DNA from 2 places in the Mammaliicoccus sp. Dog046 genome. Region 2 is predicted to be linked to the other one. Evidence: a T-box and tRNA genes for the amino acid it is inferred to sense, from the RefSeq annotation. Region 2 holds a T-box; the other holds one or more tRNA genes.

Region 1 (7,034 bases), 270 kb from region 2:
ATATCCTGGAGAAGCTGAAGAACATGTGCTCGCTGATGCAGATGTATTGGTAAGTTATCATGGTGAATTAAACCAAGCGATATTAGAAAAATGTAAAAACCTTAAACTTCTTGCTTGGTACGCAACAGGTGTTAATAATTTACCCTTAGATTATATAGAAGAAAGAGGTATTATATTAACTAATGCGAAAGGTGTACACGCCATTCAAATTGCTGAGTTTGTATTTGCATATATTCTAAATGACATTAAGTTGTTTAAGGAAACGTATGAAGCACAGAAGCAACATACATTTTTAAATAAATTAACACCGGATTCAATCAATGAGAAAACGATACTCTTTTTAGGAACAGGAAAGATTCCACAACAAACTGCAAAAATAGCTCGAGCATTTAATATGAACATAATCGGAATCAATACAGATGGTCGAAGTATTGATGGTTTCGATGAAGTATATTCTATAGAAGAAAGACGACATGTATTTTCTCGAGCTGATTTTATTGTGAATGTATTACCAGAAACAAAAGCAACGATACATTTATTAGATAAAGATGACTTTAAAGCAATGAATAAGCATGCGCACTTTATAAATGTAGGTAGAGGAACAATTGTATCTGAAGCGGTATTGGTAGAAGCACTTAAGCAAGAAGAAATCAGATTTGCTTCTATTGATGTATTTGAAGAGGAACCATTAGCTGAATCATCTCAATTGTATGATATGGATAATGTAATGATTACACCGCATATTACAGGTAATGATAAAAACAACTTAATAAGAAGTACTGACATATTGATTGATAATTTGAAAATATTAGTTGATAAGAAAAATTCACCATTTAAAAATGTTGTTAATACAAAACAAGGTTATTAATCAATTGTTTGACAAAATACAACAAAAAGGGATATATTATGAATAATAGTAATTATAAATTAGAAGGTGGGTGAAAGGATGCAACGTAATGCTGAGAATGTTGAACATATGTTAGATGATGCAATTGGTACATTAAGAAGTACGGGAGTTAGAATCACACCACAGCGTCAATCAATACTTCAATATTTAATAGAAACAGATAGTCATCCTACAGCTGATGAAATTTATCAGTCACTTTCACCACAATTTCCTAATATGAGTGTTGCTACAGTTTATAATAACCTTAAGGTCTTTAAAGAAACTGGGCTTGTTAAAGAATTAACATATGGTGATGCGTCAAGTCGTTTTGATTTCGAAACACATAATCATTATCATATCATTTGTGATCAATGTGGTAAGATATCTGATTTTCACTATCCAAGATTAGACGAAGTTGAACAACTCGCTCAACATGTTACAAGTTTTTCAGTTACCCACCACAGAATGGAAATATATGGTGTTTGTCCGGAATGTCAAAATAAAAACAAATAAAAGAAACGCTTAGATCAAGTCTAAGCGTTTCTTTTATTTGTTTGAACTAATCAGTATGCTGATCTTCTAGTTTTTTAGACTTTCTACTATTGTTATAGTCTTGGTTAAAAGTTTTACCCTCTAGATTCTTATCTAACGTTAGTGGCTGATTACAATTTGAACATATATCAGCTCTTCCTAACATTTTAGTATAGTGATCGCAGTTAGGACATTGAACTTGAATCGTCCGAGAACTTAACATACCAATCCAAAAATAAACGATGAATGAAAAACCTAATGCCAACATTCCTAAAATTAAGAAGATACTAAATACAATTTGGCTCTTAAAATAATAGAAGAAGAACACACCTATATACATTATTATCATCCCAAGAAAGATTAACCCGAGTGCAAATGATCTAATTCTATTAATTTTACTAGTAGGTTTTCTCTGAAATAGCTTCAATTCTATACCCTCCATAGTCATTACTTCTGATAAAGTATAGCATAATTTCTATTTAAATATATAGTCCCTTTTAAAGCGAAAAAATACACATATTAGTTTGTATAAATCGTTGACGTAGTCCATATATCTTGATATTATATAAAAGTCGTCAAAACAGACAGACACAACAGATTAAAGCAATTGTTAAAAAGGTTAATAAAGTGTAAATTTAACGCTTGAAATTAATCAAATAACAATGTAATATAAATTATGCAAGTTGTTCGAAAGGAAGTTATTTTTTAAATAATAACCAAACGAAACAAATTAAAAAAGAAATTAAATTTTTTAAAAATAATGCTTGCATAAAGAAATGATTTATAGTATAATTATTTCTTGTGAGACAAATGAACATTGAAAACTGAATGACAATATGTCAACGTTAATTCCAATAATTTGAGTACTATTAGTACTTTCAAGAGTGATTGGCTTAACCAATCAAAAAGAGCTAATCAAGCTTACTTCTTTTATGGAGAGTTTGATCCTGGCTCAGGATGAACGCTGGCGGCGTGCCTAATACATGCAAGTCGAGCGAACAGATGAGAAGCTTGCTTCTCTGATGTTAGCGGCGGACGGGTGAGTAACACGTGGGTAACCTACCTATAAGACTGGGATAACTCCGGGAAACCGGGGCTAATACCTGATAATATTTTGAACCGCATGGTTCAAAAGTGAAAGGCGGCTTCGGCTGTCACTTATAGATGGACCCGCGCCGTATTAGCTAGTTGGTAAGGTAATGGCTTACCAAGGCGACGATACGTAGCCGACCTGAGAGGGTGATCGGCCACACTGGAACTGAGACACGGTCCAGACTCCTACGGGAGGCAGCAGTAGGGAATCTTCCGCAATGGGCGAAAGCCTGACGGAGCAACGCCGCGTGAGTGATGAAGGTTTTCGGATCGTAAAACTCTGTTGTTAGGGAAGAACAAATTTGTTAGTAACTGAACAAGTCTTGACGGTACCTAACCAGAAAGCCACGGCTAACTACGTGCCAGCAGCCGCGGTAATACGTAGGTGGCAAGCGTTATCCGGAATTATTGGGCGTAAAGCGCGCGTAGGCGGTTTCTTAAGTCTGATGTGAAAGCCCACGGCTCAACCGTGGAGGGTCATTGGAAACTGGGGAACTTGAGTGCAGAAGAGGAGAGTGGAATTCCATGTGTAGCGGTGAAATGCGCAGAGATATGGAGGAACACCAGTGGCGAAGGCGGCTCTCTGGTCTGTAACTGACGCTGAGGTGCGAAAGCGTGGGGATCAAACAGGATTAGATACCCTGGTAGTCCACGCCGTAAACGATGAGTGCTAAGTGTTAGGGGGTTTCCGCCCCTTAGTGCTGCAGCTAACGCATTAAGCACTCCGCCTGGGGAGTACGACCGCAAGGTTGAAACTCAAAGGAATTGACGGGGACCCGCACAAGCGGTGGAGCATGTGGTTTAATTCGAAGCAACGCGAAGAACCTTACCAAATCTTGACATCCTTTGATCGCTCTAGAGATAGAGTTTTCCCCTTCGGGGGACAAAGTGACAGGTGGTGCATGGTTGTCGTCAGCTCGTGTCGTGAGATGTTGGGTTAAGTCCCGCAACGAGCGCAACCCTTAAGCTTAGTTGCCATCATTAAGTTGGGCACTCTAGGTTGACTGCCGGTGACAAACCGGAGGAAGGTGGGGATGACGTCAAATCATCATGCCCCTTATGATTTGGGCTACACACGTGCTACAATGGATAATACAAAGGGCAGCGAATCCGCGAGGCCAAGCAAATCCCATAAAATTATTCTCAGTTCGGATTGTAGTCTGCAACTCGACTACATGAAGCTGGAATCGCTAGTAATCGTAGATCAGCATGCTACGGTGAATACGTTCCCGGGTCTTGTACACACCGCCCGTCACACCACGAGAGTTTGTAACACCCGAAGCCGGTGGAGTAACCTTTTATTAGGAGCTAGCCGTCGAAGGTGGGACAAATGATTGGGGTGAAGTCGTAACAAGGTAGCCGTATCGGAAGGTGCGGCTGGATCACCTCCTTTCTAAGGATATTACGGAATGACCATTAGGTCATGGAATAGCGTAGACATATTGTATTCAGTTTTGAATGTTTATTTAACATTCAAAATTTAGAATGGGCCTATAGCTCAGCTGGTTAGAGCGCACGCCTGATAAGCGTGAGGTCGATGGTTCGAGTCCATTTAGGCCCACCATTAAATTTTTAATTACCCAATTAGGGGGCTTAGCTCAGATGGGAGAGCGCCTGCTTTGCACGCAGGAGGTCAGCGGTTCGATCCCGCTAGTCTCCACCATTATTTAATTGCACATTGAAAACTAGATAAGTAAGCAAATAGATTTTACCAAGCAAAAAACCGAGTGAATTTCTAACGAAATTCAACAAGCTTAATAATCGCGCGTCGTCTTTTTAGACGACATCACAGATTAATAACATTTATTTTCTTAAACAGTGATGTATAAGGAAATATTAGATTAAGTTATTAAGGGCGCACGGTGGATGCCTTGGCACTAGAAGCCGACGAAGGACGTTACTAACGACGATATGCTTTGGGGAGCTGTAAGTACGCTTTGATCCAGAGATTTCCGAATGGGGAAACCCAGCATGAGTTATGTCATGTTATCCGCATATGAATACATAGTATGTGAGAAGGCACACCCGGAGAACTGAAACATCTTAGTACCCGGAGGAAGAGAAAGAAAACTCGATTCCCTGAGTAGCGGCGAGCGAAACGGGAAGAGCCCAAACCAACAAGCTTGCTTGTTGGGGTTGTAGGACACTCAATACGGAGTTACAAAGGAAATAATTAGACGAATGGCTTTGGAAAAGCCAACCATAGAAGGTAAAAGTCCTGTAGTCGAAAGTTATTTCTCTCCTGAGTGGATCCTGAGTACGGCGGAACACGTGAAATTCCGTCGGAATCCGGGAGGACCATCTCCCAAGGCTAAATACTCTCTAGTGACCGATAGTGAACCAGTACCGTGAGGGAAAGGTGAAAAGCACCCCGGAAGGGGAGTGAAATAGAACCTGAAACCGTGTGCTTACAAATAGTCAGAGCCCGTTAATGGGTGATGGCGTGCCTTTTGTAGAATGAACCGGCGAGTTACGATTTGATGCAAGGTTAAGCAGTAAATGTGGAGCCGTAGCGAAAGCGAGTCTGAATAGGGCGAATGAGTATCTGGTCGTAGACCCGAAACCAAGTGATCTACCCATGTCCAGGTTGAAGTTCAGGTAACACTGAATGGAGGACCGAACCGACTTACGTTGAAAAGTGAGCGGATGAGGTGTGGGTAGCGGAGAAATTCCAATCGAACTTGGAGATAGCTGGTTCTCTCCGAAATAGCTTTAGGGCTAGCCTCAAGTGATGATTATTGGAGGTAGAGCACTGTTTGGACGAGGGGCCCCTCTAGGGTTACCGAATTCAGACAAACTCCGAATGCCAAATAATTTAACTTGGGAGTCAGACTATGGGTGATAAGGTCCGTAGTCGAAAGGGAAACAGCCCAGACCACCAGCTAAGGTCCCAAAATATATGTTAAGTGGAAAAGGATGTGGCGTTGCCCAGACAACTAGGATGTTGGCTTAGAAGCAGCCATCATTTAAAGAGTGCGTAATAGCTCACTAGTCGAGTGACACTGCGCCGAAAATGTACCGGGGCTAAACATATTACCGAAGCTGTGGATTATCCGTAAGGATAATGGTAGGAGAGCGTTCTAAACGTGTCGAAGCATGATCGTAAGGACATGTGGAATGTTTAGAAGTGAGAATGCCGGTGTGAGTAGCGAAAGATGGGTGAGAATCCCATCCACCGATTGACTAAGGTTTCCAGAGGAAGGCTCGTCCGCTCTGGGTTAGTCGGGACCTAAGCCGAGGCCGATAGGCGTAGGCGATGGATAACAGGTAGATATTCCTGTACCACCTATGATTGTTTGAACGATGGGGGGACGCAGTAGGATAGGCGAAGCGTGCTGTTGGAGTGCACGTCCAAGCAATGAGACTGAGTGTTAGGCAAATCCGGCACTCATAAGGTTGAGTTGTGATGGGGAGTTGGATCATGTATCCGGCGAGTCGTTGATTTCACACTGCCAAGAAAAGCCTCTAGTTAGAAAATAGGTGCCCGTACCGCAAACCGACACAGGTAGTCAAGATGAGAATTCTAAGGTGAGCGAGCGAACTCTCGTTAAGGAACTCGGCAAAATGACCCCGTAACTTCGGGAGAAGGGGTGCTTTTTAGGGTGAAAGCCTTGAAGAGCCGCAGTGAATAGGCCCAAGCGACTGTTTATCAAAAACACAGGTCTCTGCTAAACCGTAAGGTGATGTATAGGGGCTGACGCCTGCCCGGTGCTGGAAGGTTAAGAGGAGTGGTTAGCTTCTGCGAAGCTACGAATCGAAGCCCCAGTAAACGGCGGCCGTAACTATAACGGTCCTAAGGTAGCGAAATTCCTTGTCGGGTAAGTTCCGACCCGCACGAAAGGCGTAACGATTTGGGCACTGTCTCAACGAGAGACTCGGTGAAATCATAGTACCTGTGAAGATGCAGGTTACCCGCGACAGGACGGAAAGACCCCGTGGAGCTTTACTGCAGCCTGATATTGAAATTTGGCACAGCTTGTACAGGATAGGTAGGAGCCTTTGAAGCGTGAGCGCTAGCTTACGTGGAGGCGCTGGTGGGATACTACCCTGGCTGTGTTGACTTTCTAACCCGCACCATTTGATCATGGTGGGAGACAGTGTCAGGCGGGCAGTTTGACTGGGGCGGTCGCCTCCTAAAGAGTAACGGAGGCGCTCAAAGGTTCCCTCAGAATGGTTGGAAATCATTCGCAGAGTGTAAAGGCACAAGGGAGCTTGACTGCGAGACCTACAAGTCGAGCAGGGTCGAAAGACGGACTTAGTGATCCGGTGGTTCCGCATGGAAGGGCCATCGCTCAACGGATAAAAGCTACCCCGGGGATAACAGGCTTATCTCCCCCAAGAGTTCACATCGACGGGGAGGTTTGGCACCTCGATGTCGGCTCATCGCATCCTGGGGCTGTAGTCGGTCCCAAGGGTTGGGCTGTTCGCCCATTAAAGCGGTACGCGAGCTGGGTTCAGAACGTCGTGAGACAGTTCGGTCCCTATCCGTCGTGGGCGTAGGAAATTTGAGAGGAGCTGTCCTTAG
Region 2 (7,034 bases):
TTCAACGGGTATATGTTTTATCGGAGAAAAGAACTTTAAAACTTTCTTATCACAATATTTACCTGCGCAAAATGGTAAAATGCAAACACTTGATGGTCTAGATATGGGTGAACATTCAGGTTTAATGTATTATACGATTGGACAAAGACATGGTTTAGGTATCGGCGGAGACGGAGATCCTTGGTTTGTAGTAGGGAAAAATTTAAAAGAAAATATTTTATATGTAGAACAAGGTTTCCATCATGATGCTTTATACAGTGATTATTTAATCGCGTCAGATATTTCTTTTGTAAACGATATTGATTTTAGTCAGCCAGTAAAATGTTCTGCTAAATTTAGATATAGACAAAAAGATACAAACGTGACCGTTGAAAAACTTTCAGACAATCAAATTAAAGTGACTTTTGATCAACCAGTTCGCGCAATTACACCAGGACAAGCAGTAGTGTTATACGATGGCGAAGTATGTCTAGGCGGCGCAACAATTGATGAAGTTTATAAAACAGAAAAACAATTAGATTATATGGTTTAAATTTCATAGAGTCTGCGACATCTATTTGTGTCCCAGACTCTATTTATTTTTGTTATAATTACATTTAATGATATTTAAAGGAGTTACAACATGCATAACGAAAAAGAAATAGTAACACTTATACAAAACAAAAAATTCGACCAAGCACTTACATATTTGTTTGAAAATATAGAAGAAGATCCAAACGAAGTGACGAATTATATTAATGCTGGTACGATTTTATCTGAAGCAAATGACCTTGAAAGAGCAGAGAAATTCTTCCAAAAAGCAATTACTGTAAATGAAAATCATGGTGGGGCATATTATAGTTTGGCAAATTTATATTACAACCAACAACGATTTGAAGAAGCAATTAAATTGTATCAACATGCATTGAAAAGAGGCTTGAATGATGCGGATACAAACTTTATGCTAGGCATGAGTTTTAATGAATTAGGTGCACATACAGAAGCTTTACCTTATGTAATGCGTGCACACGAACTTAATGAAAAGGACATAGAAATTGGTTTCCAATATGGATTAACTTTATGCCAACTTGAAATGTTCGATGAAGCCATTCAACAATTAGAGCTCGTATTAAGTAACGATGATAAACATGTAGATGCATTGTATAATTTAGGATTAGCAAAATATATGAAAAATGAAAATCCACATGAAGCATTAACATATTTTAGAAAAGCAGTAGAAATACAACCAGACCATTTATTGAGCGGTCATGCGATAAAAATGTTTGAACAATTAGCAGAAGAGGAGGACTAACAATGGAAAATTTATCTTTATTTGATCTTTCACATGTTAAAGGTGAAGTGATTAGAATCTTATTCCAAAATAGTGATAACTATTATACTGTGATTAAAGTTGATGTGATGGAATCAAATGAAGATTTTGACCAAGAGGTTACCATTGTTGGTTATCTGCCGCAAATTGTTGAAGGTGAAACGTATTTGTTTAAAGGTAAAGTCATTAATCATCCGAAATACGGAAAACAACTGCAAGCAGAAACGTTTGAGAAAGAATTACCACAAACAAAGCAAGGCGTTATCCATTACTTATCAAGTGATTTATTTAAGGGAATTGGTAAGAAAACGGCAGAATCGATCGTTGAAATTTTAGGAGAAAATGCACTTAAGAAGATTATAGAAGATCCAGATGTACTTAAACAAATTCCTAAACTCAATCAACAAAAGAGAGAAACAATCGCTGAATCAATCCGTGAGAATCAAGTGATTGAACAAATAATGATTAAATTGAATGAACTTGGTTTTGGTCCAAAACTTGCGATGTCAATTTACCAAGTATATAAAGAAGAAACTCTAAATGTACTGAAACAAACACCATATCGATTAGTAATGGATGTTAATGGCATAGGATTTCAAAGAGCAGACCAAATTGCTGAACAAGTAGGGATTTCGAAAGATCATCATGATCGTTTTGTCGCAGGAATTAGTTATTATTTAAATCAACAATCATTACAGAACGGACATACATATTTGCCAGTAGATATTTTAGTGAATGGCGTATATGAACTGTTGAATCATCAACAGCCAAATGTGGTGAATAAAGATCAAATTAACGATGTAATCATTGAGATGAGTGAGGAACAAGCAATTATTATTGAAGATCAACATTGCTTCTTACCTTCTTTATATTACTCAGAAGCAAAAAGTGTTCAAATTATCCATCGATTATATCAACATCAAGATGAATTAAAAGATATAGAAACAAGCGATTTACAACTTCATATTGGACAAATTGAAGATATGAATGATGTTTCGTATGCTGATGGACAAAAACATGCTTTGGAAACAGCCATTAACAATAAAATGATGTTGTTAACGGGTGGACCTGGTACAGGTAAAACAACAGTAATAAGAGGGATATGTGAATTATATTCTGAAATCCATGGTGTGAGCTTAAATTATGATGATTATGACGAGAATTCAGATTTTCCAATCGTTTTAGCAGCACCTACAGGAAGAGCAGCGAAAAGGTTGAGCGAATCTACTGGTTTGGAAGCAATGACCATTCATAGATTAATCGGATGGAGTAAAGATACTCAGCCTGATGATGTATTAGATAATGAAATTAATGCACATTTAATAATCTTGGATGAAATGTCCATGGTAGATACTTGGTTGATGTATCAATTTTTAAGAGCAGTGCCTGATTATGCACAAATTATCTTTGTTGGTGATGAAGACCAATTGCCTTCAGTTGGACCAGGACAAATTTTTAAAGATTTGATCGATTCAAAAGTTATTCCAAGAGTCAATTTAACTGAAGTATATAGACAACAAGAAGGCTCATCTATTATTGATTTAGCCCATAAAATAAAAAATGGATTACCTGTGTCAATTAGTGAAAAACATCATGATCGATCCTTTATAAGCTGTACGAGTCATCAAATTGCATCTGTAGTAGAAAGAGTCGTTCAAGGTGCTGTAAGTAAGGGATACAATATGCAAGATATTCAAGTATTAGCACCTATTTATCGAGGACCAGCGGGTATAAATAAACTCAACCAGCTACTGCAAGATATTCTCAATCCTAAAGATGAAGATATGCGTTACTTAGAATACGGCGATATTGAATACCGAGAAAATGACAAAGTACTACAGCTGGTTAATCGACCAGATGATAATGTTTTTAATGGTGATATAGGTGTCGTTACAGGTGTGTATAAAGCAGAAGAGAACGCATTAGGTAAAGATGTCGTCATCGTTGATTATGAGGGCAATGATATTACGTATACAAAACAAGATTTATCAGAAATTACACACGCGTATTGTTGTTCGATTCATAAATCACAAGGTTCTGAATTTCCAATTGTCATTATGCCGATAGTTAAGCAATATTTTAGAATGTTGCAGAAAAACATATTATATACTGGATTAACACGAGCGAAACAATCATTAGTCGTGTGTGGTGAAGAACAGGCATTTAATCAAGGAATACAAACACTTGGACATGGTCGTATGACTTCTTTTGATACAAAATTGAAAATGTACTTTCAAACGGACGATCAAGTTGAGCCTGAAAAGGAACGTCATCTCATCCTTACAGAAGAAAATATGTATGAGATTGATCCTATGATCAATATGCAAGATAAAACACCGTATGATTTTATGAAATAATTGACATCTAAAATAGCAGTGCTTATAATCTAGTAGAATACAAAAAGAGAAGACGAGTAAATATAGATTTGTTATAGAGACATGCTGGTTGGTGAAAAGCATGACAATATATATTGAACGCTACTTCTTTTTATGAATTAAATAAACTTAAAGTGATGACATAATGTCATAACTAGGGTGGTACCGCGATACGTTCGTCCCTTTTTCTAGGGATGGGCGTTTTTTATTTTATTTGAGGAGTGAATGGAATGAAGAATTTAAAAGCAAGTGAAATTAGACAAATGTATATTGACTTTTTTGTTGAAAAAGGACATATGGTAGAACCTTCAGCACCTTTAGTACCAATTGATGACGATACGTTATTATGGATTAATTCAGGTGTAGCAACATTGAAAAAATATTTTGACGGAAGAGAAATTCCTAAAAATCCAAAAATCGTTAATGCTCAAAAAGCAATCAGAACAAATGATATTGAGAATGTAGGATTTACAGCGAGACACCATACTTTCTTCGAGATGTTAGGAAACTTCTCAATTGGTGATTACTTCAAGAAAGAAGCGATCGCTTTTGCATGGGAATTCTTAACAAGTGAAAAATGGATGGCAATGGATCCTGAAAAATTATACGTAACAATTCACCCTGAAGATACTGAAGCGTATGACTTATGGCATGATGGTATTGGTTTAGAAGAATCTCGTATTATTAGGATAGAAGGTAACTTCTGGGATATTGGTGAAGGACCATCAGGACCAAATACAGAGATATTCTATGATAGAGGCGAAACGTACGGTAAAGAAGATCCTGCTGAAGAAATGTATCCAGGTGGAGAAAATGAACGTTACCTTGAAGTGTGGAACCTTGTATTTAGTGAATTTAATCATAATGCGGATCATACGTATACACCACTTCCAAATCAAAACATAGATACTGGAATGGGACTTGAACGTATGGCTTCCATTGCTCAAGATGTTCCAACCAATTATGATACTGATTTATTTATCCCGATCATTCAAGAAGTTGAAGCGGTTAGTGGACAAAAATATTTATCTTCTAAAGAGCAAGATATTGCATTTAAAGTAATTGCTGACCACATTAGAACGATTAGTTTTGCTATTGGTGACGGAGCTTTACCTGCAAATGAAGGTAGAGGTTATGTTTTAAGAAGATTATTACGTAGAGCAGTACGTTTCAGTCAATCATTAAATATTAATGAACCATTCTTATACAAATTAGTTGATATCGTGGCTGACATTATGGAACCTTATTATCCAAATGTTAAAGCACAAAGTGATTTTATTAAAAAAGTAATTAAATCTGAAGAAGAGCGTTTCCATGAAACACTTGAAGAAGGTTTAGCTATTCTTAATACAATGATGGCTTCTGCGAAATCAAAAGGAAATATTTTATCAGGTTCTGATGCTTTCAAATTATACGATACGTATGGTTTCCCAATTGAGTTAACAGAAGAAATTACAGCTCAAGAAGGTATAGAAATAGATAATGAAGGCTTCGAAAATGAAATGCAACAACAAAGAGATAGAGCAAGAGCAGCACGTCAACAAACACAGTCTATGCAAGTTCAAAATGAAGTGTTAGGTAAGATTACATCTCCAAGTACATTCGTTGGTTATGAACAAACTGAAATTCAAACTGAGATCACTGATATTATTGTTAACGGTCAATTAGTTGAAGAAGCTGAAAGTGGCGAACAAATTCAATTTATTTTACGTGAGACTCCATTCTACGCTGTATCTGGTGGACAAGTTGCAGATACAGGAATTATCAGACATGATCAATTCGAAATTGAAGTAACAGAAGTCATTAAAGCGCCAAATGGTCAAAATTTACATGCTGGGCAAATCAAATTTGGACAAGTGCATATCGGCGAGACAGTTGAGGCAATTGTGAACCAAGATGATAGAAAAGATATTATCAAAAATCACTCTGCGACACATTTATTACATGCAGCATTAAAAGAAGTGCTAGGCACACATGTAAATCAAGCTGGTTCACTAGTTGAAAGTGAAAGACTTAGATTCGATTTCTCTCATTTCGGACAAGTAACAGCTGAAGAATTAAAAACAATTGAAAGAATTGTAAATGAAAAAATATGGGTAAATATTCCTGTAGAAATTCAAGAAATGGCTATTGAACAAGCGAAAGAAAAAGGTGCAATGGCATTATTCGGAGAAAAATATGGCGATGTAGTAAGAGTAGTTGAAATGTCATCTTATTCAATCGAATTATGTGGTGGTATCCATGTTCGTAATACAAGTGAAATTGGCTTATTTAAAATCGTATCTGAGTCAGGTACAGGTGCAGGTGTAAGAAGAATTGAAGCAGTAACTGGTAAGAAAGCTTATGAAACTTTAAAACACTCTGAGTCTATCCTTGAAGAAGTAATGCAACATGTGAAAGTGAAGGACCAAGAAAGAACGATTGAAAAAATTGATCAAATTCAACAAAGCAACAAAGAATTAGAAAAAGAACTTCAACAAAAAAATAAAACAATTACAGAATTGAAATCAGGCAATATTGAAGATAGTGTTGAGGAAATCAATGGTATTAAAGTACTTGCGACATTAGTTGAAGCAGAAAATCCAAAAGTATTAAGAACAATCATGGATGATTATAAATCTAAAATGCAAGATACAGTATTGTTATTAGCTAGTGTTAATGGCGAGAAAGTATCACTTGTATCTGCAGTTCCAAAAGAACTTACAGATAGAATTAAAGCTGGAGATATTATTAGAGAAGCAGCACAAATTACAAACGGTAAAGGTGGCGGTCGTCCGGATATGGCACAAGGTGGCGGTACAGATCCTTCTAAAGTAACAGAAGCTTTACAGTTTGTTAAAAACTACGTTAAATCTCTATAATTTCAAGTACTAATCGAATATGATATAATTAATATTAAGTTAATGGAGTTAGGGAGTGTAAAAAGATGAATAATTTTGATAAAACGATGAAATTTAGCTATGATGATTTTCCTAAAGAAGATGTCAAAACAGTACTACAAAATGTTTATCGTACGTTAGAAGAACGTGGCTATAATCCTGTTAACCAAATTGTTGGTTATTTGTTGTCCGGTGACCCCGCATATATACCTAGACACAATGAAGCAAGAAATCAAATTAGACGCTTAGATAGAGATGATATTATGGAAGAACTCGTATCAAATTATTTAAAGCAAGAAAATGAATTCGATGCTTAAACATAGAATCATTGGTTTAGATGTAGGTAGTAAGACGATAGGTGTAGCAGTCAGTGATGCGATGGGTTGGACTGCACAAGGAATAGATACACTCCGTATTAACGAAGAGAATGAAGAATTTGGTATTGATGAATTAATCAAAATTATAGATCAA

What was found. A T-box is a leader RNA that pairs with one kind of tRNA and senses whether it is charged. The one in region 2 lies ahead of alaS (alanine--tRNA ligase), so its partner is inferred to be a tRNA-Ala.
Region 1: it encodes a tRNA-Ala, which carries the amino acid that the T-box ahead of alaS (alanine--tRNA ligase) is inferred to sense. The anticodon was not compared.

What each region holds. Positions count from the first base shown of each region.
Region 1 is NZ_CP120131.1:891,002-898,035, forward strand. It holds gene P3U32_RS04420 (phosphoglycerate dehydrogenase) at 1-868, shown strand, start outside; gene perR (peroxide-responsive transcriptional repressor PerR) at 947-1,399, shown strand; gene P3U32_RS04430 (YgzB family protein) at 1,446-1,859, opposite strand; rRNA gene P3U32_RS04435 (16S ribosomal RNA) at 2,347-3,902, shown strand; tRNA gene P3U32_RS04440 (tRNA-Ile) at 3,997-4,073, shown strand; tRNA gene P3U32_RS04445 (tRNA-Ala) at 4,097-4,172, shown strand; rRNA gene P3U32_RS04450 (23S ribosomal RNA) at 4,349-7,034, shown strand, end outside.
Region 2 is NZ_CP120131.1:1,159,061-1,166,094, forward strand. It holds gene mnmA (tRNA 2-thiouridine(34) synthase MnmA) at 1-532, shown strand, start outside; gene P3U32_RS05825 (tetratricopeptide repeat protein) at 623-1,291, shown strand; gene P3U32_RS05830 (SF1B family DNA helicase RecD2) at 1,294-3,666, shown strand; T-box leader at 3,707-3,871, shown strand; gene alaS (alanine--tRNA ligase) at 3,915-6,545, shown strand; gene P3U32_RS05840 (IreB family regulatory phosphoprotein) at 6,611-6,880, shown strand; gene ruvX (Holliday junction resolvase RuvX) at 6,873-7,034, shown strand, end outside.